DNA from 3 places in the Streptomyces sp. NPDC048484 genome. Region 2 is predicted to be linked to each of the others. Evidence: riboswitches for the same ligand, from Rfam matches in the RefSeq annotation. Region 2 holds a riboswitch; each other region holds the start of a gene.

What was found. A riboswitch is a leader RNA that binds a small molecule or an ion and turns the genes downstream of it on or off. The one in region 2 is predicted to bind cyclic di-AMP.
Region 1: it holds a riboswitch for cyclic di-AMP, as region 2 does, so the genes downstream of both, AB0D14_RS11570 (NlpC/P60 family protein) here and AB0D14_RS24465 (M23 family metallopeptidase) in region 2, are expected to answer to the same signal.
Region 3: it holds a riboswitch for cyclic di-AMP, as region 2 does, so the genes downstream of both, AB0D14_RS04215 (C40 family peptidase) here and AB0D14_RS24465 (M23 family metallopeptidase) in region 2, are expected to answer to the same signal.

Annotation. Positions count from the first base shown of each region.
Region 1 is NZ_JBEZJY010000009.1:97,157-104,670, reverse strand. It holds gene AB0D14_RS11575 (hypothetical protein) at 237-590, shown strand; gene AB0D14_RS11570 (NlpC/P60 family protein) at 680-1,891, opposite strand; cyclic di-AMP (ydaO/yuaA leader) riboswitch at 1,898-2,070, opposite strand; gene pcrA (DNA helicase PcrA) at 2,475-5,069, shown strand; gene AB0D14_RS11560 (M23 family metallopeptidase) at 5,165-6,898, opposite strand; gene AB0D14_RS11555 (alpha/beta fold hydrolase) at 7,219-7,514, opposite strand, start outside.
Region 2 is NZ_JBEZJY010000024.1:78,876-86,389, reverse strand. It holds gene AB0D14_RS24475 (pitrilysin family protein) at 1-817, shown strand, start outside; gene AB0D14_RS24470 (pitrilysin family protein) at 814-2,202, shown strand; cyclic di-AMP (ydaO/yuaA leader) riboswitch at 2,497-2,657, shown strand; gene AB0D14_RS24465 (M23 family metallopeptidase) at 2,670-3,458, shown strand; gene AB0D14_RS24460 (GntR family transcriptional regulator) at 3,710-4,402, shown strand; gene AB0D14_RS24455 (HPr family phosphocarrier protein) at 4,618-4,899, opposite strand; gene AB0D14_RS24450 (GNAT family N-acetyltransferase) at 5,168-7,514, shown strand, end outside.
Region 3 is NZ_JBEZJY010000003.1:194,468-201,981, reverse strand. It holds gene AB0D14_RS04225 (ATP-dependent Clp protease proteolytic subunit) at 358-993, shown strand; gene AB0D14_RS04220 (hypothetical protein) at 1,001-1,309, shown strand; cyclic di-AMP (ydaO/yuaA leader) riboswitch at 1,658-1,844, shown strand; gene AB0D14_RS04215 (C40 family peptidase) at 1,848-2,321, shown strand; gene AB0D14_RS04210 (DUF6328 family protein) at 2,413-2,910, shown strand; gene AB0D14_RS04205 (ATP-binding protein) at 2,936-3,379, opposite strand; gene AB0D14_RS04200 (helix-turn-helix transcriptional regulator) at 3,641-4,510, shown strand; gene AB0D14_RS04195 (DUF397 domain-containing protein) at 4,520-4,744, shown strand; gene AB0D14_RS04190 (8-amino-7-oxononanoate synthase) at 4,725-5,879, opposite strand; gene bioB (biotin synthase BioB) at 6,090-7,322, shown strand; gene AB0D14_RS04180 (adenosylmethionine--8-amino-7-oxononanoate transaminase) at 7,390-7,514, shown strand, end outside.

The DNA of each region.
Region 1 (7,514 bases), on a different contig from region 2:
CGACCGTGATCCGGACCCGGCGCCATCGACTTGGCGTGCTGGGGTGACCGATGCGTGCGTTGTGGGGGAACGGCGGAAAAGACCGTGCTACGGGGCCCGCGCCACGATGGGCTTCGCGTTATGCGGTTCGCGCTCTGGCTCTGGCTCTGGCAGGGGTGCTGGGCACACAGCCGCGACGCTGTGGCGGCCGGGGTGGTGCGAGGCGGGGTGCGGGCGTCCGGTTAGGGTCCGGGCTCATGGACGTACTCATTCATGTCTTCGTCGCCCTGCACATCATCGGCATCGCCTCCCTGCTGGGCGGCTTCCTCACCCAGATGAAGGCCATGGGCGACGGCACGGCCCGCTTCACCCCCGCCATGCTCCACGGCGCACTGACCATGCTGGTCACCGGCGCGGTCCTCGTCGGCCTCAACCAGGCCGACGACCAGACCGTCAACAACATCAAGATCGGCGTGAAACTGGCCCTGCTGGTCGTGATCCTCGGCCTCGTCTACGTGAAACGCGACGAGGAGAAGGTGGAGAAGGGGCTGTTCGGCCTGGTGGGCGGACTGACCACGGTGAACATCTTCATCGCGCTGCTCTGGACCTGAGCGACAGCCGGAAGGCGCCGGAAAGTACCGGAAGCGAGAAGCCGGAAGGCGGAGGCTGTTGTCCGGCTCCCGGCCTGCGAGCGGTGTCCTTACGCCGGTCGCACCACGCTGTGGATCGGCATGTAGTAGATCGACTCCTCGCGGACGTACGCACCCGGCTTGGGGGCGTGGATCATCATGCCGTCGCCGATGTAGATGCCGACGTGGCTGATGTCGTCGTAGAAGAAGACGAGGTCACCGGGCTGGGCGTGGTCCACGGAGACCGTCGTGCCGGTCTCGACCTGGTCCCACGTCGTGCGCGGAAGGGTGACACCGGCGGCCTTCCAGGCGGCCTGGGTGAGCCCGGAGCAGTCGTACGAACCGGGGCCGCTCGCGCCCCAGACGTACGGCTTGCCGGTCTGGGCGCGGGCGAAGGCGAGCGCCTTGGCGGCCTTGGCCGTGGCTGCGGAATCGGAGCCCGGCACGCTCCCCGTACCCGTACCCGTACCCGTACCTGTGCCAGCTCCCGTACCCGTACTCGTGGTGGCGCCCGTGTCCTGCTGGGCCTGCTGGGCCCGTGCCGCCGCCTCCTGGCGTCGGCGCTCCGCGTCGGCCGCCTGCTGCCGGGCCAGTTCGTCCGCCTTGCGGCGGGCCTCCTGCTGCCTCTCGCGCTCGATCGCCGCGAGCCGGGCCTTGTCCTCGGCGGTCAGCCTCGAAAGGAGTTCGCGCGCCGTGCCGAGCTTCCGCTGGACGTCAGCTTTGGACGCCTTCAGCGTGCTCTGTGTCGTGGTGAGCGTCTCCAGGCCCTCGGACGCCTCCTGCCGCTTCTTCGATGCGGCGGCCTGCTGCGTCGCGTAGTCGTCGACGGCCTGCTGCTGCCGAGCGGTCAGCCGGCTCATCAGCTGGGTCTGGTCGAAGTAGTCCTGCGGGTCGTCCGCGAGGAGGAGGTGAGCCGTGTCGGGGGCGGAGGCTCCTGTGCGGTACTGAGAGGTGGCGAAGGACCCGAGCGACTCGCGCGCGCTGTTGAGCTTCTCCGTGCGCTTCGCCACGTCGTCGAGGAGGGTGTCGACGCGCTTGCGCTGCTTGGTGGTCTTCTCTTTGGTCGCGTTGTACTTCTCGGTGGCCGTACCCGCCTGCTGGTAGAGGTCGTCGACCTTCTTCTGGACTTCCTCCATGCTCGGAGTGCTCGGGGCGGGCTCCGCGGCCGGCGAGGCGTCCGCCGTCTGGGAGAGCAGGGCCACCGAGGTCAGGGCCGCGGTGGCAATGGCCGGCGTCCGTATGCCCATGGAACTGGGGGGCCGCGACTTGCGGTGTGGCGCCACGAGGGCGTCTCCTTCCGTCATCCGCCTACCGAGTTAGCTGTCGGGTTCGGGCGAATGCTCCGGAAGGTTTGCCCTACGGTCCTCGTCCCGCGAGGGAGTCGGACCGATTCACCCCAAGATCGGTTGGGTCCCCGGTTCCGGAGGCCATGAGGGCGTACCGGATTCGGCGGAGTCCGCTCGGCCCGGCGTTGTTCGCCGGTGCGGGTCGAGCGACCTACTCGAAAGTTAGCCAATTCGTGTGGCTCCTGTGAAGTTTGATGTGCGATTTGCCCGATAGATTTTCGTTATCTGGGTCTCGGGCTTCGCTTCTGGGTGTCAATTGGTCATTGTCTGGGGTGAGTTGTCCGAAGTGGTGCGGCAGTGGCGTGGAGTGGTGAATTCCGTCTACTCCGCGCCGTTGGCTGTCAATCGGCCAGAGTTGGCTGCGGTGTGGAGAGGGTGTGTCCCGGCCCGACCGGTCGGTCGCAGACCGTGGTGAGGTGGTGATGGTGAGTGAGAGCTTGTCCTGGTCGGCCGGTCGGATTCCGCCGAGTTTCCGGGGTGGCGGCAGGGTGTCAGTGGGGGCGCCTAGACTCGGAGAGCGATGAGCAGCCTCTTTGATGACAGCTTCCTGGCGGACCTCAAGCCCTCGCAGGGTCATGAGGAAGAGCCGCCGCCGCCCGAGGACGAGGCGCCGGATCCGGTTCCGGTTCCGGACGACCTGTTCGGCGGGCGTTTTGACGTGCCGCCGAGCCGACAGGCCTCCGCCGAAGGCGGGGGCGGGTACTACCGTGACGGCGCCCCCCGGCCGCTCATGGATCCGGCCGCGCTCCTGGACGGGCTGAACGAGAACCAGCGCGCGGCGGTGGTCCATCACGGCTCACCCCTGCTCATCGTGGCCGGCGCCGGTTCCGGCAAGACCCGTGTACTGACGCACCGGATCGCCCACCTGCTGGGCGAGCGCAAGGTGCACCCCGGCCAGATCCTCGCGATCACCTTCACGAACAAGGCCGCGGGCGAGATGAAGGAGCGCGTCGAGCAGCTCGTCGGCCCGCGGGCGAACGCCATGTGGGTGATGACCTTCCACAGCGCCTGCGTGCGGATCCTGCGCCGCGAGAGCAAGAAGCTCGGCTTCACCTCGTCCTTCTCGATCTACGACGCCGCCGACAGCAAGCGCCTCATGGCCCTGGTCTGCCGCGACCTGGACCTGGACCCCAAGCGCTTCCCTCCGAAGTCCTTCAGCGCCAAGATCTCGAACCTGAAGAACGAGCTGATCGACGAGGAGGACTTCGCCGCCCAGGCGGGCGACGGTTTCGAGAAGGCTGTCGCCCAGGCCTACGCGATGTACCAATCGCGGCTGCGCGAGGCGAACGCGCTGGACTTCGACGACCTGATCATGACGACGGTCAACCTCCTGCGCGCCTTCCCCGACGTCGCCGAGCATTACCGTCGCCGCTTCCGTCACGTCCTCGTGGACGAGTACCAGGACACGAACCACGCGCAGTACTCCCTCGTCCGGGAGCTCGTCGGCACCGCCGCGCCCTCCGCCGAGCACCCCGAGGACATCCCGCCCGGGGAGGACGATCTCCAGCCCGCCGAGCTGTGCGTCGTCGGTGACGCCGACCAGTCGATCTACGCCTTCCGTGGCGCGACGATCCGCAACATCCTCCAGTTCGAGGAGGATTACCCGAACGCGACCACGATCCTGCTGGAGCAGAACTACCGCTCCACGCAGACGATCCTGACCGCCGCCAACGCGGTCATCGAGCGCAACGAGTCCCGGCGTCCCAAGAACCTGTGGACCAACGCGGGCGCGGGTGCGCGCATCACGGGCTACGTCGCCGACACCGAGCACGACGAGGCCCAGTTCATCGCCGACGAGATAGACCGTCTCACCGACGCGGGCGACGCGAAGGCCGGCGACGTCGCCGTCTTCTACCGTACGAACGCCCAGTCCCGTGTCTTCGAAGAGATCTTCATCCGGGTCGGTCTGCCCTACAAGGTCGTCGGCGGCGTCCGCTTCTACGAGCGCAAGGAGGTCCGGGACGTCCTCGCGTACCTGCGTGTGCTCGCGAACCCCGAGGACTCCGTACCGCTGCGCCGCATCCTGAACGTACCCAAGCGCGGCATCGGCGACCGCGCCGAGGCGATGATCGACGCGCTCTCCCAGCGCGAGAAGATCAGCTTCCCGCAGGCGCTGCGCCGCGTCGACGAGGCGTACGGCATGGCGGCTCGCTCGACCAACGCCGTCAAGCGGTTCAACACGCTGATGGAGGACCTCCGTACGATCGTCGAGTCCGGCGCGGGCCCGGCGACCGTCGTGCAGGCGATCCTCGAACGCACCGGATATCTCGCCGAGTTGCAGAGCTCCACCGACCCGCAGGACGAGACCCGCATCGAGAACCTCCAGGAACTCGCCTCGGTGGCATTGGAGTTCGAGCAGGAGTCGGGCCGCGCCGAGGCCGCAGGCGCAGGCGGAGCCGAGGGTGAAGGTGGGGCCGACGGTGAAGGTGGAGCCGAGGGCGAGGGTGAGACGCCGGCCGGGCTTGCCGCCTTCCTGGAGCGGGTGGCCCTGGTCGCCGACTCCGACCAGATCCCCGACGAGGACGAGGACGGCTCAGGCGTCATCACCTTGATGACCCTCCACACCGCCAAGGGCCTCGAATTCCCGGTCGTCTTCCTGACCGGCATGGAGGACGGCGTCTTCCCGCACATGCGCGCCCTCGGCCAGACGAAGGAGCTGGAGGAGGAGCGGCGGCTCGCGTACGTCGGCATCACGCGCGCCCGTGAGCGGCTGTATCTGACGCGGGCGTCGATGCGCAGTGCGTGGGGGCAGCCCTCGTACAACCCGCCGTCCCGCTTCCTGGAGGAGATCCCGGACGCACATCTGGACTGGAAGCGCAGGGGGTCCATGGGGCCTGTGGCCACCGGCCCGGCCGCCGGTGTGGCAGCTTCCCTGTCGTCCTCCCTCTCCCGTTCGGCGGCCTCGGGCGCGTCCGGCTTCGCGACGCGGCGGGGTGCTTCGGACAAGCCGGTGGTGTCGCTGGCGGTCGGAGACCGGGTCACGCACGACCAGTTCGGCCTCGGCACGGTGGTCGGGGTGAAGGGCATGGGGGCGAACTCGGAGGCGACGGTCGACTTCGGCGGCGAGAAGCCGAAGCGTCTGCTACTGCGGTACGCGCCGGTTGAGAAGCTGTAGGAAAACCGGAAAGCCGGGAGGTCCCCGGGAAAGACAGGGAGACGCGGGAGATCCTGCCGGACGAGTGAGGCGGGGTCGCCGGTCCGAGGGCTCGCCTACGTGGGGTCCACTCCGTGGCTGCGCAGCCACGGGAGCGGATCGATCGCCGAACCGCCGCCGGGACGTACCTCGAAGTGGAGGTGCGGGCCGGTGGAGTTGCCGGAGTTGCCGGAGTAGGCGATCGGGTCGCCGGCCTTCACGACCGTCCCCGAGGCGACCTTGTACGTGGAGAGGTGGCAGTACCAGGTCTCCGTACCGTCCTTGGCCGTCACGATGACCATGTTTCCGTAGGCGCTGTTCCACTGCGTACGGACGGTCCCGTCGGTCGCGGCCATCACCGTCGTGCCGTACGAGACCGGGAAGTCGATACCGGTGTGCACGGACATCCAGTTGATGCCGGCCTGACCGTAGTAGGCGCTGAGCCCGTGCCGCTCGACCGGCAGTGCGAACTTCGGACGCAGCCGCTCCTTGCGGGCCGCGTCCGCCGCCGCCTTCTGCTTCTCGGCGACCCGCTCGGCCTTCAAGTCGATACGTTCCTGCGTACGGCTCGCCCGGTCGGCGAAGTCGTCCGCGTCCGCGGAGAGGTTCTCCAGCTGGGCGTCCAGCTTGTTGTTCGCGGCAGACGGCTTCACGGGGCTCGCATCGGGCGCGGCGGCTGTCGTGCGGACATCGTCTCCGCCGTCGTCGCCACCGGTCACGGACGCTGCGGCGATGCCCGCGACACCCATCACGCACGCCGAGGGCACGGCGATCGTCAACAGCGCGGAACGCTTGGGCGGGGGGCGGCGGCGCGACGACCGGGAAGCGGAACGGCCCGCCGCGCGGGACGCGGCACGCGTGCCCGGGGCGGCGGCGGAGACCGGAGCGATCTCCTCGGCACCTTCGAGCGGCGACGGCTCGTCGTCCGCGTGGGTTCCGGGGTCCGAGTCGGCGATGTCATCGGCATGGTCTGAGCGGCCGAACTCGCCTTGTGCGGTGGCCTGTTCCTCATAGGGAACTTGTTCGAACGTGCTGGTGGCCTGCTGGTCGTACGCGACGTGACGGTCGTACGCGTCCTGCTGGTCGTACGACTCGTGCTCCGCCTGCGGGTGCGCCTGCGCGTGGAGCTGGGTCTCGGCCTGGGCGTGGGGCTGCGCCTGGGACTGTCCCTGGTGCTGTCCCTGGTGTTGCTCGCCGCCGTCCGAGTTCCACGCCGTGGCGTCGTACGTGCCCGTCTCGAAGGTCGGCGCCGTCCACTGCTGGGTGGGGTCGACCGGGTCTGCCTGGCGCCAGGCGTTCGCGTCCCACTGCCCGGTGCCGTCGGGGCTCCCGGCCTGCGCCGGGATCTCACCGAGCTGCTGGTAACCGGTATTCGGCCAGACACCGCTCGTGTCATAGCTGCCGGTCTCGTAGGCGGCGTGGTGCTGGGCCGCGTACGGGTCGTAGTTCAGCGTCTGATGACTGCCGGTGGAATGCCGCCAGTTACCGCTGGGAGATGCCCCGGTCGTGGCGTCGTACGAACCCGTTGCGCCGCCGCTGCCGTCGGTTCCGCTTCCGTTGCCGGGCAGATCGCCGAAGAGGGGATCGGTGTCGAACGTGGTCGTCGGGTAGGCGCCCGTCGTGTCGTAGCCGCCCGTCGTGCCGTAAGAGCCGGTGACGGCCGGTTCAAAACCGGTGGCGGGGTACCCGTCGTGCATGGTGAAGTCGCCGTACGGGGCTTCCTGCTGGCCATAGGACGCGTAGTGCGCCGAGATGGCCTCGGGAGCCGGAGCCGGGGGAGTTACGGTCCCCGACGGGTGACGGTCGTTCACCAACTTCTCTTTCGCCTCGACAACAGGGGCTGGCAGAGCAGTGCGGTGACTGTACCCGGCGGTATGAGGGCGCGACAATCTTCGGCAGGTTTCCTCCTCTCAGGAAACGGGCATTCGGCCGCCTTTCGGCGGTGTATGGGCACAGCCTTGGCCTTGCGTTCGATGAATGTTCGAAGAAACGAAGTCTCCGGAGCCGAATGCGGCTTCCGCTTGCGGCGCTTCTGGCCGCTTCCCGAGGCTCCGGTTCAGGGTGGACCGCGTCCAGACACCTGCTTCCGGTTACGCCTTCCGGTGACGCCGTTCCCGTTGAAGCTGTCCCGTTACGCCACTGTCAGGCCGCCGGTGTGAGCGGCGGCGCGGGCGGTTTCCTCCTCGGCGTCCAGGGCCTGGCGTATGCCGGCCGCGACCGCCGGGTGCACCGGCAGGGCGAGATGCCCGATTCCGCTCACCCGTACGTTCTGCACGAGCAGATCCGGGTGCGCGATGCACGCCGTCTCCAACGGGACCATCAACTGGTCGAGATCGCTCCAGAAGCTCACGAACCGCGTGCGGCAGTGCGGCGCCGGCTCGCGCAACTCCTCCAGCACGCCGGAACCCGGGCGCATTTGGCGAACGA
Region 2 (7,514 bases):
CACCCTTGAGGACGCCCGCGCCTTTTTCCGCACCTACTACGCGCCCAACAACGCCGTGCTGTCGATCGTCGGCGACATCGACCCGGAGCAGACGCTCGCCTGGGTCGAGAAGTACTTCGGCTCCGTCGCCGGCCACGACGGCAAGCCCGCCCCGCGCGACGGTTCGCTTCCCGAGACCATCGGTGAGCAGCTGCGCGAGGTCGTCGAGGAGGAGGTCCCGGCCCGCGCGCTGATGGCCGCCTACCGGCTGCCGGAGGACGGCACGCGCGCGTCGGACGCGGCCGACCTGGCCCTGACCGTCCTCGGCGGCGGTGAGTCGTCCCGGCTCTACAACCGGCTCGTACGCCGTGACCGCACCGCGGTGGCGGCCGGGTTCGGCCTGTTGCGCCTCGCCGGAGCACCCTCCCTGGGGTGGCTCGACGTGAAGACGTCGGGCGACGTCGAGGTCCCGGTGATCGAGACCGCCGTCGACGAGGAGCTCGCCCGGTTCGCCGAGGAGGGGCCCACGGCCGAGGAAATGGAGCGCGCCCAGGCCCAGTTGGAGCGCGAGTGGCTGGACCGTCTCGGTACGGTCGCGGGCCGCGCCGATGAACTGTGCCGGTACGCCGTCCTGTTCGGCGACCCCCAGCTCGCCCTGACCGCCGTCCAGCGGGTCCTCGACATCACCGCGGAGGAGGTCCAGGAGGTCGCCAAGGCCCGCCTGCGTCCCGACAACCGCGCGGTGCTGGTCTACGAGCCGGTCGCCCCCGAAGAGACCGACGCCGCCGAGGACACCAGCGCCGCAGCTGCAGACACCGACGAGGAGGCGGCCAAGTGACCGAGCTCGCCACGATGGAGTTCCACCCGCAGCCCCAGGCCGGCGAGGCCAGGCCCTGGGCCTTCCCGGCACCCGAGCGCGGCGCGCTCGGCAACGGCCTGACGCTGTTGCGCTGCCACCGCCCCGGCCAGCAGGTCGTCGCCGTCGAGGTCCTCCTGGCCGCCCCGCTGGAGGCCGAGCCGAAGGGCCTGGACGGTATCGCCACGATCATGGCGAGGGCCTTCTCGGAGGGCACCGACAAGCACTCCGCCGAGGAGTTCGCCGCCGAGCTGGAGCGCTGTGGCGCCACGCTCGACGCCCACGCCGACCATCCCGGTGTCCGGCTCAGCCTCGAAGTCCCCGTCTCCCGGCTGCCCAAGGCGCTCGGCCTGCTCGCCGACGCCCTCAGGGCGCCCGCGTTCGAGGACGGCGAGATCGAGCGGCTGGTGCGCAACCGGCTCGACGAGATCCCGCACGAGACCGCCAACCCGGCCCGCCGGGCCGCCAAGGAGCTGTCCCGGCAGCTCTTCCCGGCGACCTCGCGCATGTCGCGACCGCGTCAGGGCACCGAGGAGACGGTCACCGCGATCGACTCGGCGGCCGTGCGCGCCTTCTACGAGAAGCACGTACGCCCCGCCACGGCCACCGCGGTCGTCGTCGGTGACCTCACCGATGTCGACCTCGACGCGCTGCTCGGGGACACCCTCGGCACCTGGACCGGATCGCAGGCCGAGGCGCGTCCCGTGCCGTCCGTGACCGCCGACGACACCGGCCGGGTGATCATCGTCGACCGTCCCGGAGCCGTCCAGACGCAGTTGCTCATCGGCCGCGTCGGCGCGGACCGGCACGACCGCGTGTGGCCCGCCCAGGTGCTCGGCACGTACTGCCTCGGTGGCACCCTCACCTCCCGCCTGGACCGCGTCCTGCGCGAGGAGAAGGGATACACCTACGGCGTGCGGGCGTTCGGCCAGGTGCTGCGCTCCGCTCCGGACGGGACGGGCATCTCCATGCTCGCCATCAGCGGCTCCGTGGACACCCCGAACACCGGACCGGCGCTCGACGACCTCTGGAAGGTACTGCGCACCCTCGCCGCAGACGGCCTGACGGACGCCGAGCGCGACGTCGCCGTGCAGAACCTGGTGGGCGTGGCGCCCCTGAAGTACGAGACCGCGGGCGCCGTCGCGGGCACGCTCGCCGACCAGGTCGAGCAGCATCTGCCGGACGACTTCCAGGCGACGCTGTACCAGCAGCTTGCCGCGACCGGCACCGTGGAGGCCACCGCGGCCGCCGTGAACGCCTTCCCGGTGAACCGCCTGGTGACCGTCCTCGTCGGTGACGCCGCGCAGATCGAGGAGCCGGTCAGGGCTCTCGGGATCGGTGAAGTCAGCGTCGTGGCGCCGGAGTAGAGACCGGTAACGGGACGAAGCAGAGACCGGTAGCGGCACACAGCGGAGACCGGCAGCCGGGCGCTACAGAGGCCGGTGGCCGGTTGGGGCCCGGGCGACTGATGAGTTGCCCGGGCCTTCTTCCTGTGCTGTCCTGGTCGCTGCGTTCGTCCGCTGTGTCCGTATTGGTAGGGAGGTTGCCTGTCTGCCCTGTGGCGTGCGCTACAAAAGTCGTGATCCGTTTGGCTATTGAAAGAGGCCCCGCTTAGCGTCATTCCGGCTGTTCGTCAGGCAGTGCGCCGCGTCCGCGGCACCGGACAGTCATCGCCGAGTCCCCGTACGGCGCGAGCCAGGGGAGCCGGGGACCCATGTGTAGTCCCTGGGGTGAATCGGACGCCCTTCCCGAAGGGGGTCCGTAGGAGACCTTCCTGCTCCGAACCCGTCAGCTAACCCGGTAGGCGAGAAGGAAGGAAAGGACCAGCCACTTCATGGCGTTCACCCGCGCCACGGGGAAGCACCGTCTTCCCAGCCGTATGCAGCGCACGACCCGCAGGACGGTGGGCGTCGCCGCACTCGCCACCACCGGTGTCGTAGGCACTCTGGCTGCCGCCCCGGCGTTCGCCGCCGAGAGCGCCGTCGAGCAGACCGGCCTCACCCAGGCCGTCACCATCGGCGACTCGATCGCCGACGAGATCGACGCACAGGCCGCCGCGCAGCGGCAGGCTGCCGAACAGGCAGCCGCCCGCGAGAAGGCCGAGGCCGACGCGAAGAAGCGTGCCGAGGAGGCCGCGGCGAAGGCCAAGGCCAAGGCCGAGGAGGAGCGCGAGGTCAAGGCCCGTGCCGCCCGCGAGGCCGAGCGCAAGCGCCTCAACGCCTACACCGCGCCGATCGCCGGCTCGTACGTCTCCACCTCCTACCAGGCCGGCGGCGGCGTCTGGTCCTCCGGCAGCCACACCGGCATCGACTTCCACGCCGCCAGCGGCACCGCCGTGCACGCGGTGGGCTCCGGCACCGTCGTGGAGGCCGGCTGGGGCGGCTCCTACGGCAACCAGGTCGTCATCAAGATGACCGACGGCACGTACACCCAGTACGGGCACCTCTCGTCCGTCGGCGTCTCGGTGGGCCAGACGGTCACTCCGGGACAGCAGATAGCCCTCTCCGGGGCGACGGGCAACGTCACGGGGGCGCACCTGCACTTCGAGGCGCGTACGACCGCGGAGTACGGCTCCGACATGGATCCGGTCTCGTACCTCCGCTCGCACGGCGTGAACGTCTGACCCACGGCACGGCACGGCACAGCACGGCACGCGGCACGGCACCACACCGCACCTCCGTCGAAGGCCCCGGCTCACCACGAGCCGGGGCCTTCGCGTGCCGCACCGGACGACTGCCTGTTCAGAGGCGCGGTGTGTCCAAAAAATAGCCATGGATTTCGGGCTGCCTTCGGAATTTCCCGTTCTCTGCAATAGAGTCACCGAACAGGCGTCAATCGACCGCGTTTCGCGGGGATTAAGGCGGAGGCTCGGTCATGCGTATTCCCGCGCGCTCGGTATGCACCGCGATCCGTGACGACATCGTCGCGGGTGTCTACGAGCGCGGCAGCCGGCTCACCGAAGAACTGCTCGCGCGCCGTTACGGCGTCTCGCGGGTCCCCGTACGCGAGGCGCTGCGCACCCTGGAGGCGGAGGGCTTCGTGGTCACCCGCCGGCACGCGGGCGCGTGCGTCGCGGAGCCCACGGAGCATGAGGCCGCCGACCTCCTGGAGATGCGCATGCTGCTGGAACCGCTGGGGGCCGCCCGGGCCGCTCAGCGCCGCACCGAGGCTCACCTCAAGGTCCTGCGCGGTCTGGTCAGACTTGGTCAGGAGCGGGCCAGGCGGGGCAACAGCGAGGATCTGCGCTCGCTCGGGGGCTGGTTCCACGAGACCCTCGCGCAGGCCTCCGGCAGCCAGGCGCTGACCTCGACGCTCGGCCAGTTGCGGCACAAGATCGCCTGGATGTACTCGGTGGAAGCACCCGCGCAACCCGCCGAGTCCTGGACCGAGCACGGGGCCATAGTGGACGCCGTGGCCCGTGGTGACAGCGACCGGGCCCGGGCGATCACGGCGCTGCACACCGAGCGGGCGACGACCGCGCACCGGCTGCGCTTTCCCGGCGGGAGCCGCGTCGAACGTGTGAGGACTTCGCAACATCCCGTAAACACGGCGAGCCTGCGGCATTAACAGAGACGCCGTATACAAAGAGGCGTATTCGGCGGGAGTTTATTTCTGCTGCCCATTTCCCGCGTCACCGGAATTGTCGAGCGCGTGATTTCCGTCTGAACGGATCTGCACGGAAACAGCTGCGCCGGTCCCGCGCGAAAAGCAGGAACAGGAACGGCGGAGCCGCGTCGCCCGGGGTGCGGGTGACGCGGCTCCGCCGTAGGTGAGGTGCGCGGTCAGACGGTCTCGGGGAGTTCGTCGAGACCGTCGGCGACCAGCTTCGCCAGGCGGTCGAGCGCGGCGTCCGCGCCCTCGGCGTCGGAGGCCAGGACGACCTCCTCGCCCCCCTGGGCGCCCAGGCCGAGGACCCCGAGCATGGAAGCGGCGTTGACGGGGTTGCCGTCAGCCTTGGCGATCGTCACGGGGACGCCGGAGGCCGTGGCCGCCCGGACGAAGATGGAGGCGGGGCGGGCGTGAAGGCCCTCGGCCCACCCGACGTTGACGCGGCGCTCAGCCATGTGATGCTGCCCTTCGATGTCTCAAGGTTGTCTAGACCAGTGTTCCATACGTGAAGCGGGGCCCGAGTGGTGCGGACCCCAAGACTGCCCCGTGCCCCGGCCGGACGCGAACGCGCCCGCACGGACCGCAGGCCTGCCCGTTGCCGGGGCGCGCCGGGCAGCAAACCCGCCATCGCCAGGAAGCGAGCCCGCCATCGACGGTCGACGGCCCCGTCATCGCCGGGCAGCGACCCCGCCGTTGTCGGACCGGAGTCGTACTCTGGGCCCCATGCAGACCCCGTCGGACCGGCACGAGTACCCCGCTCACTGGGAGGCCGACGTCGTCCTGCGCGACGGCGGCACCGCGCGCGTCCGGCCGATCGCGGCCGACGACGCCGACCGCCTCGTCAGCTTCTACGAGCAGGTGTCCGACGAGTCGAAGTACTACCGCTTCTTCGCGCCGTACCCGCGACTGTCCGCCAAGGACGTCCATCGCTTCACCCACCACGACTTTGTGGACCGGGTGGGACTCGCGGCCACCGTCGGCGGCGAATTCATCGCCACCGTACGCTACGACCGTATCGACACGGACGGCCTGCCCGCCTCCGCCCCGGCGGACGAGGCGGAGGTCGCCTTCCTCGTCCAGGACGCCCATCAGGGCCGCGGCGTGGCGTCCGCCCTCCTCGAACACATCGCGGCCGTCGCCCGTGAGCGCGGCATCCGCCGTTTCGCCGCCGAGGTGCTGCCGGCCAACAGCAAGATGATCAAGGTGTTCACGGACGCGGGGTACCAGCAGAAGCGCAGCTTCGAGGACGGCGTCGTACGCCTGGAGTTCGATCTGGAGCCCACCGACCGTTCGCTCGCCGTGCAGCGGGCGAGGGAGCAGCGGGCGGAGGCGCGCTCCGTGGCCCGGCTGCTGGCGCCCCGTTCGGTCGCGGTCGTCGGAGCGGGCCGCACGCCCGGGGGAGTGGGGCACAGCATCCTGGAGAACCTGCGGGCCGCGGGGTTCACGGGGCGCCTGTACGCGGTGAACGGGGCGCTTCAGGAGAAGGAACTCGCCGGAGTCCCGGCCCACCGTTCCGTGCGGGACATCGCCGAGCCCGTCGACCTCGCCGTGATCGCCGTCCCGGCCGAGCGGGTTCCCGAGGCCGTCGAGGAGTGCGGGCAGCACGGGGTGCAGGGGCTCGTCGTGGTCTCCGCGGGGTACGCCGAGAGCGGCCCCGGGGGCAGAGAGCGTCAGCGTGAACTCGTGCGCCAGGCGCGTACGTACGGAATGCGTCTCATCGGGCCGAACGCCTTCGGAGTCATCAACACCTCTCCGCGGACACGGCTCAACGCCTCGCTCGCGCCGGAGATGCCGCGTGCCGGGCGTATCGGCCTGTTCGCCCAGTCCGGGGCCATCGGGATCGCGCTGCTGTCCCGACTGCACCGGCGCGGCGGCGGGGTCACGGGAGTGACGGGCGTGTCGACCTTCGTCTCCTCGGGCAACCGCGCGGACGTGTCCGGCAACGACGTCCTTCAGTACTGGTACGACGACCCGGACACCGATGTCGCGCTCATGTACCTCGAATCGATCGGAAATCCGCGGAAGTTCACCCGCCTCGCGCGGCGCACGGCGGCGGCCAAGCCGCTGGTCGTCGTCCAGGGCACACGGCACGGCGGAGCCGCGCCCCAAGGCCACGCCGTACGGGCGACTCGGCTGCCCCACGCCACGGTGTCCGCCCTGCTGCGGCAGGCCGGGGTCATCCGGGTGGACACGATCACCGAACTGGTCGACGCGGGGCTGCTGCTGGCGCGCCAGCCCCTGCCCGCCGGCCCGAGGGTCGCGATTCTCGGGAACTCCGAATCGCTCGGGCTGCTGACGTACGACGCGTGCCTCGCCCAGGAGCTGCAACCGCTGCCGCCCCGCGACCTGACGACGGACGCTTCGGCCGAGGACTTCCGCGTCGCGCTGGCGCACGCGCTCGCCGACGACGCCTGCGACGCCGTCGTGGTCACCGCGATTCCGTCGGTGGGCGAGCGGTCCGCGCCGGACGACGCACTGGCGGAGGCCCTCCGTTCGGCCTCGGCCGCAGCTCCCGACAAGCCGGTTCTGGTGGTCCACGTGGAACTGGGAGGGCTCGCGGAAGCCCTGTCCGCGGCCGCCAGTACCGCACCGCAGGCGGCTCCGGCTTCCCCCGGCGGCGCACCCGTCGATCGCACGACGGTCGACGGCGCAACCGTCGCTCCCGCAATCGTCGACCGCCCGCCCGTCATGGAAGCGGTGACCGAGGTGGAGAGCGCCGAGGTGGAGAGCGCCGAGGTGGAGAGCGCCGAGGTGGAGAGCGCCGAGGTGGAGAGCGCCGAGGTGGAGAGCGCCGAGGTGGACTCCCGGCTCATCCCGGCCTACCCCGCCGCCGAGCGGGCCGTACGCGCGCTCGCGGAAGCCGTGAAGTACGGCCAGTGGCGGCGCGAGGCCGCCGACCCCGGGCGGGTTCCCGAGTGCGAGGACATCGACGAGAAGGGCGCGGCCGAACAGATCGGCCGTCTCCTGGCCGACGGTGCCGGTGGTGCCGGTGGTGCCGGTGGTGCCGGTGAAGCCTCCGCCGAGCCGGGAGAGGCGGAGGGCGGGCTCACCCTCGGCCCCGACGACACCT
Region 3 (7,514 bases), on a different contig from region 2:
GACTCCCGGGCGGGCCGGCTTTCGGCGCCGACCGTCCCCTCGGCCCACTCGGGCCTTCGACCACGGAGCCGGGGGCGGCGCCGGCGGCTACGGCCCTTGCTGTCGCTCCGTGCACAGGTCGGCTGTGCTGCCCCGAGGACCTGCGCGCCGCCTCGGATCACCTCACGGTTCTGCTCGGCTTCGAGGACGACGCGGCTGCCTGAACATGCCGGATGGCCGTGAGAGAAACCTGCTTCACGATCAGCGTAAACACGTTCTGACCTGCTGTGATCTGTGGATCTAGAATCTGCTCCCCATCATAACGTCATGTACGTCCTGTACATTTTTACAGGATCTCTCCCGGAGGAGGCGTGTGTCATGACCCGACCGTCCGCCCGCTACGTCCTGCCCCAGTTCACCGAGCGCACCAGTTCGGGGACGCGGACCATGGACCCGTACTCCAAGCTCCTCGAAGAGCGGATCGTGTTCCTCGGGACGCCGATCGACGACACCTCGGCGAACGACGTGATGGCTCAGTTCATGCACCTGGAGTACCAGGCGCCCGACCGGGACATCTCGCTCTACATCAACTCCCCCGGCGGCTCGTTCAGCGCGATGACGGCCGTCTACGACACGATGCGGTTCGTCAGCTGCGAGGTGGAGACGATCTGTCTGGGGCAGGCCGCGTCGGCCGCGGCGGTGCTGCTGGCGGCGGGCACGCCGGGCAAGCGGTACGCGCTGCCGGGCGCCCGCGTGCTGATCCACCAGCCGTCGTTCTCCGAGCCGGTCCAGGGGCAGGCGTCCGACCTGGCCATCCAGGCCGACGAACTGCTGCGTACCCGTGCGCAGTTGGAGGAGTTGCTCGCTCAGCACACAGGGCAGAGCCGGGAGCGGATCTCGGTGGACATCGAGCGGGACAAGATTCTGGATGCCCCGGAGGCCCTTGAGTACGGGCTGGTCGACCGGATCGTCCCGAGCCGCAAGTCGACCCTCGGCACATCCGGCGCGAGGTGAACCGGCCGTGCTCCCGCCCGAGTTGCCCCCGCTGCCGGCGCTGACCCGGGCCGAGGCCGAGTTGATCGACCGTTACCTGGAGGTGGTCGACCTGATCGGCCGCATCAACCCGGCACACTCCGGCGACACCTACCGCGGACTGCGCGCGGCCCAGGCGCTGGTCGGCAGGGCCTCAGCGCTGCGCGACGCCCTGACCCTGATGCACCAGCGGGGCGAACACGAGGTGCACGCACCGACCCTGGCACGGGCCCTGCGCATCCTGGACGGTGAACGCCGGGCGGGCCGGGTCGCCCTGCCGCCCGGCTCCGGCACCTGACGTACGCCCGCCGGCCCGGCGTCACGCAGGGATTTGACGAGCCGTCCGGGCCGGAACCGAAACGGACCAGACGGTGTACCCCCGGATGGCGTATTCGCGGCTGTACTTTCCGACCCCCCGGAGTTGCGCAACGCGCGTACCTCCGGGGCGGAATCAACCATTCCGGTGCTGGTGCGGAGGTCCTCAGGACCCTCGACACCCCTCCATAGAAAGGGCTGTCCACCCGAATGGGTGAGTGGTGAGTAAGCCCACAAAGCACCGATTCCGCTCGGCTTTTGGCACATCAGTGCGTCAAGATCCCTTCCGACGACAAGCCCCCGCCAGAAGCGGCGGGGCGGTCCGGGCGGACGCCGAGTCCTGCCGCTGCCCGGATGACCGGTCGACAGAAGTGCATCGGCAGGAGTGGAGGACCCAGGCACGACGGGCCGCCGGAGAGATCCGAGTGGTCCTTGGGGTGAAGCCGCAGCAGCGGCCGGGCAACTTCGCCAGCCCGAATCCGACAGGTCATCCTTCACAGGCGGCTGACGAAGGGTTGCGCATGACTGCGCTCAATCGTGTCCCGTCGCTGTTCAGCAGGGCCGGTACGGCATCGGTCCTCACCATCGCCGCTGTCGGCGGTGGCATCGTGGCACCGGGCTTCGCGTCCGGCGCGGAAGCGGCCACTCACGCGACAAAGGCACTTCAGGTGGCGGCCTCCAAGAAGGGCTCCCCCTACAAGTACGGCGCCGCAGGGCCCAAGCGCTTCGACTGCTCCGGCCTCACGCTCTACTCGTTCAAGAAGGCCGGCAAGAGCCTGCCCCGCACGGCGGCGGCCCAGTACAACAAGACGAAGCATGTTTCCTCTTCGAGCCGCAAGCAGGGGGACCTGGTCTTCTTCCATTCGGGCCGGAACGTCTACCACGTGGGCCTCTACGCCGGGAAGGGCCGGATCTGGCACTCCCCGAAGACCGGGGACGTGGTGAAGCTCCAGAAGATCTGGACGAAGAGCGTCTGGTACGGCCGCGTCAGGTGATCTTGCCCACGGGGTGGCCGCGGGGATCCCCGCGGCCACCCCGTGAGGGGCCGGACGTGATTTCGGCGGCTGAGTGGTTACTCGTTCACCTATGGCCGAACCGCATCACCACGAGGAGCGCAACGAGACCCGCCTTGAGCGCGCCGACCGGAACTTCAACGAGCTCCTGCAGGAGCTGCGGGTCACCCAGACCGGCGTCCAGATCCTCTTCGCCTTCCTGCTGACCCTCGCCTTCACCCCGCGGTTCCCGTCCCTCGACACGGTGCAGCGCACCACGTACGTGGTCACGCTGCTGCTCTCGGTGCTGGCGGCGGCGCTCTTCACAGCGCCCGCCGCCCTGCACCGCCGGCTGTTCCGGAGGGGCGCCAAGCCCCAGATCGTGAATGCTTCGTCCCGTCTCGCGCAGGTCGGCCTGGCCGTGCTCGCGCTCGCGCTCTCCGGTTCCGTGCTGCTCGTCGTGGACGTGGCGGTGGGCCGGACCGAAGGCATCGTGGCGGGGGTGACCACGCTGGCCCTGTGCACCGGCCTGTGGGAGGTCATGCCGTATCTGGTGAAGCGGGCCGTGGACAAGGACTCGGACGACAGGTAGCCCGCGCCGGTGGCGGTGGCGAGGCTCAGTCGGCCCGTGCCGGCTCCGCCGGTGCCGTCCAGGGCAGCACGATGGACACGGTCTTTCCGCCCTCTCTGGTGGGCAGGACCGTGAGCTTGCCGCCCCACTCCGCGGTCAGCCATCGGATGATGACCATGCCGCGACCGTTGTCCTGCTGGACGGCCGCGGGCAGCCGTTTCGGAAACCGCGGGTGGCTGTCGGTCACCCCGATGCGCAGTTGTTCGTCACGGTCGAGCTCGATGTCCACCGTGAAGGTGGGTGACAGCCCGAAGGTGTGCTGTACGGCATTCGTGGCAAGCTCGGAGACGATGAGCCGGACCGTGTCGGCGGCCTCCGAGTCGGACGGAAGTCCCCATTCGGCCAGGACGTCGGTGACGTACGACCGGGCGGCGGAGACCGAGGCGGGATCGCTCGGCAGAGTGACGGATGCTTCCTGGCGGTCTGCCATGCGACGTCGTCCCTTTCCCACGGGACCGGAGTCCGACCGAAGCGGATGACTTCGAGCGCGGTCCCGAACTGGTGCTTGCGCCAGAGTGCCATCACCTCGGCGTTCACGGTGCCGATCCACCAGGATATGCATATATCTGTCCCTCGAAGCGGTGAACTCTGCGACGCTCGACCGTATTTGGGCGGCCACCCGGTTTGTCCTCTACCGTCGGCGTGACGCCGGGCGCCATAGCGTCCGCGCGACGGTCGGAAGGAGACGGCCATGCAGTACGGCCCCGCGGTGCACCGACGGAAACTCGGCGCCGAACTGCGGGCCCTGCGCGCCCTCGCGGGCCTCACGAGCGGTGAGGCGGCCCAGCTCGTCGGCTGGCACCAGTCGAAGGTGAGCCGGATCGAGACCGGCCGCAGCGGGGTCAAGCCCGCGGACGTACGGCTGCTCCTGGAAGCGTACGACGTCCGGGACCCGGAACTGCACGAGTTGCTCGTCGTGCTGGCGGGCTCGGACGACGACGGCCGACAGCGCTGGTGGCACGCCTACCGGGGCCTCCTGCCGTCGACGTACAGCGACTTCATCAGCCTGGAGTCGCAGGCCGGCGCGATGCGCACGCTGGAGAACTCCGTCGTGCCGGGCCTCCTGCAGACGCCGGAGTACGCCCGGGAGGTGACACGGGCCGCTGTGGGCGGGGCGCCCGACGGCAAGGGCGACGCGCTGGTGGAGGTACTGGTGAAGGTCCGCCTCGCACGTCAGGACGTGCTCCGTTCGAACACACCGCTCCGGCTGAGTGCCGTTCTGGACGAGGCGGTGCTGCGGCGGACCGTCGGTGGACCGGAGGTCATGGCGCGGCAGCTGGACCGGCTCCAGGAGGCCGCGCACCTTCCTCACGTGCGGATTCAGGTGCTTCCTTTCGGAGTTGGGGCCCATGTCGGAGTCACCGGGCCCTTCGTAATTTTTTCGTTTCCGAACAGATCTGATCTGAATGTGGTTGTTCTCGACCACTTGACGAGTAGCCTTTATCTCGAACACAAAGCAGACCTCCGGGCCTATGGCGAGGCCTTCAACGCCCTTCAGGTCCACGCCCTTTCGCCCGAGGACACGTTGGATTTCATCGCCGGTGTAGCTGACGGCACATGAGGAGGCACCATGCCCGCAATGCCTCGGTACTTACCTTCCAGCACGCGTCTGCCCGGTGTGCTGTGGCAGCGCAGCAGCCACAGCACGGGAATGAACAACTGCGTCGAGACGGCCCGTCCGGGCTCCGGCCCATGGGCCGGCCTGCTCGCGGTGCGCGACTCCAAGAACACGTCGGGGCCCGCCCTGCTCTTCGCCCCGGCGGCCTGGGAGGGGTTTATCGGCGCGCTTCGATGATCACGCCCACGGCCCGGTCGAGCTGCGCGTCGGTGAGATCCGCGCGGGCGGTGAGCCGCAGCCGTGAGATGCCGTCCGGCACCGACGGGGGACGGAAACAGCCGACGGCCAGACCCGCCTCACGGCAGTCCGCGGCCCAGCGAAGTGCCTGTTCCGGGGAGGGGGCGCGCACGGAGACGACCGCGGCGTCCGGCCGTACGGCTTCGAGGCCCTCAGCCGTCAGGCGCGCGTACAGAGCCGTCGCCACCGCACGTGCGCGTGCGGCCCGTTCCGGTTCCCCGCGCAGCAGACGCAGGGCCGCCAGGGCCGCGCCCGCCGCCGCGGGGGCCAGACCGGTGTCGAAGATGAAGGTACGGGCCGCGTTGACCAGGTGGTCGATGACGGGGGCCGGTCCGAGGACGGCGCCGCCCTGGCTGCCGAGCGACTTCGACAGCGTGACGGTGGTGACGACGTCGGGCGCGCCCGCGAGCCCCGCCGACCAGGCGGCGCCCCGCCCGCCGTCACCGAGGACGCCCAGACCGTGCGCGTCGTCCATCACCAGGGCCGCGCCGGGTGTGCCTGGTTCGCCGGATTCCCGGCAGGCGGCGGCCAGTTCCGCCAGCGGGGCCGCGTCGCCGTCCACCGAGAAGACCGTGTCGGAGACGACGATCGCGGGCCCGGTGCGCGTGCCCAGCGCCTTGCGGACGGCCTCGGGGTCGGCGTGGGCGACCACCTGGGTGGTACCGCGCGCCAGCCGGCAGCCGTCGATCAGCGAGGCGTGGTTGCCCGCGTCGGAGACGATGAGGGAGCCGTGCGGCGCGAGCGCGGTGACGACTGCGAGGTTGGCCGCGTAGCCCGATGAGAAGACGAGGGCGGACTCGAAGCCGCAGAACGCGGCCAGCTCGTACTCCAGTTCCGCGTGCAGTTCGGTCGACCCGCTGACGAGCCGGGATCCGGTGGCGCCGCCGCCCCATGCCCGGGCGGCCCGCGCGGCGGCCTCCGTGACCTCGGGGTGCCGGGCCAGGCCCAGATAGTCGTTTCCGGCGAGGTCGAGGAGCGTGGAGTCGGCGGCGCGGGGACGCAGAGTGCGGACGAGTCCGGCCCGGCGGCGCGCCCGCGCCTGCTCGTCGATCCACTCGAACGGCGATCGGGTCATGTGTCCTCCGGGCCATGACGTGAGGGTGTCCCATGGGGTCCCGACACATGACCTTCCGCCCGGCCGTCCCCACTGCCTTTTGTAGGCAACGCACAGACCCTAGCGGGATCACCAGCCGCCCATGATGTGGCAATACCCACACGTCGAACCGTCTCTGTTGTCCGGTCCCTCCTTGGCCCGGCGCGGTCGGATAGGCCAGGATCGGACCTCATGGACCTGCTGAACACGCTGGTGGACAAGGGGCTTCGGCGCGAGCTGCCGACCCGCGACGAGGCACTGGCCGTGCTGGCCACCTCCGACGAAGAACTCCTCGATGTGGTGGCCGCGGCCGGCAAGGTACGCCGGCAGTGGTTCGGCCGGCGGGTGAAACTCAACTACCTCGTCAACCTGAAGTCGGGCCTGTGTCCCGAGGACTGCTCCTACTGCTCACAACGGCTCGGCTCGAAGGCCGAGATCCTGAAGTACACGTGGCTGAAGCCCGACCAGGCCTCCCAGGCCGCTGCCGCGGGGCTCGCGGGCGGCGCCAAGCGGGTCTGTCTGGTGGCGAGCGGACGCGGCCCGACGGACCGTGACGTCGACCGGGTCTCGGACACCATCAGGGCGATCAAGGACCGGCACGAGGACGTCGAGGTGTGCGCCTGTCTCGGTCTCCTCTCGGACGGTCAGGCCGATCGGCTGCGCGAGGCGGGGGCGGACGCCTACAACCACAACCTCAACACCTCCGAGAAGACGTACGGGGACATCACCACCACCCACACCTATGCCGACCGGGTGGACACGGTCCGGAAGGCGCACGCCGCGGGCCTGTCCGCCTGCTCAGGTCTGATCGCCGGTATGGGCGAGAGCGACGAGGACCTCGTCGACGTCGTCCTCGCGCTGCGGGCGCTCGACCCGGACTCGGTGCCGGTCAACTTCCTGATCCCGATGGAGGGCACCCCGCTCGCCAAGGAGTGGCACCTCACGCCGCAGCGGTGTCTGCGGATCCTCGCGATGGTCCGGTTCGTCTGCCCGGACGTCGAGGTGCGGATCGCGGGCGGCCGCGAGGTCCATCTCCGTACGATGCAGCCCCTCGCCCTGCACCTCGCCAACTCGATCTTCCTCGGCGACTACCTCACCAGTGAGGGACAGGCGGGCAAGGTGGACCTGGACATGATCGCGGACGCCGGGTTCGAGGTGGAGGGCTCGGGCGAGGTGACGCTTCCGGAGCACCGGGTCACCGCGCACGGAGGCTGCGGCTCGCACGCGGAGACCGGGTGCGGTTCGGGCGCGGAAACGGGGTGCGGTTCGCACGAGGGCGCCGGCCGCGGTCCCTGCGGCCCGGCCGGCGAGGAGCGCGCCCCGGAGGAACCGGTCTCCGGGCCGACGCGGGTCTCCGAGGCGCGTACGGACCTGGTCGCGGTACGCCGTCGGGGCGCCGGAACGGATCTCGCGCCCAATGCCTGATCTGCCCCCGCCCGGCCTTTCCGTGCCCAGCCCGTCCGTAACCAGCCCTTCCGTGTCCAGCCCCTCCCTGCCGGACCCTTCCGTCCGTGAGCTGCTCGATCTCGACCGACAGCATGTGTGGCATCCGTACGGGCCGATGCCCGGCCGGCAGGAACCGCTCGTCGTGGAGTCGGCGAGCGGGGTGCGGCTGCG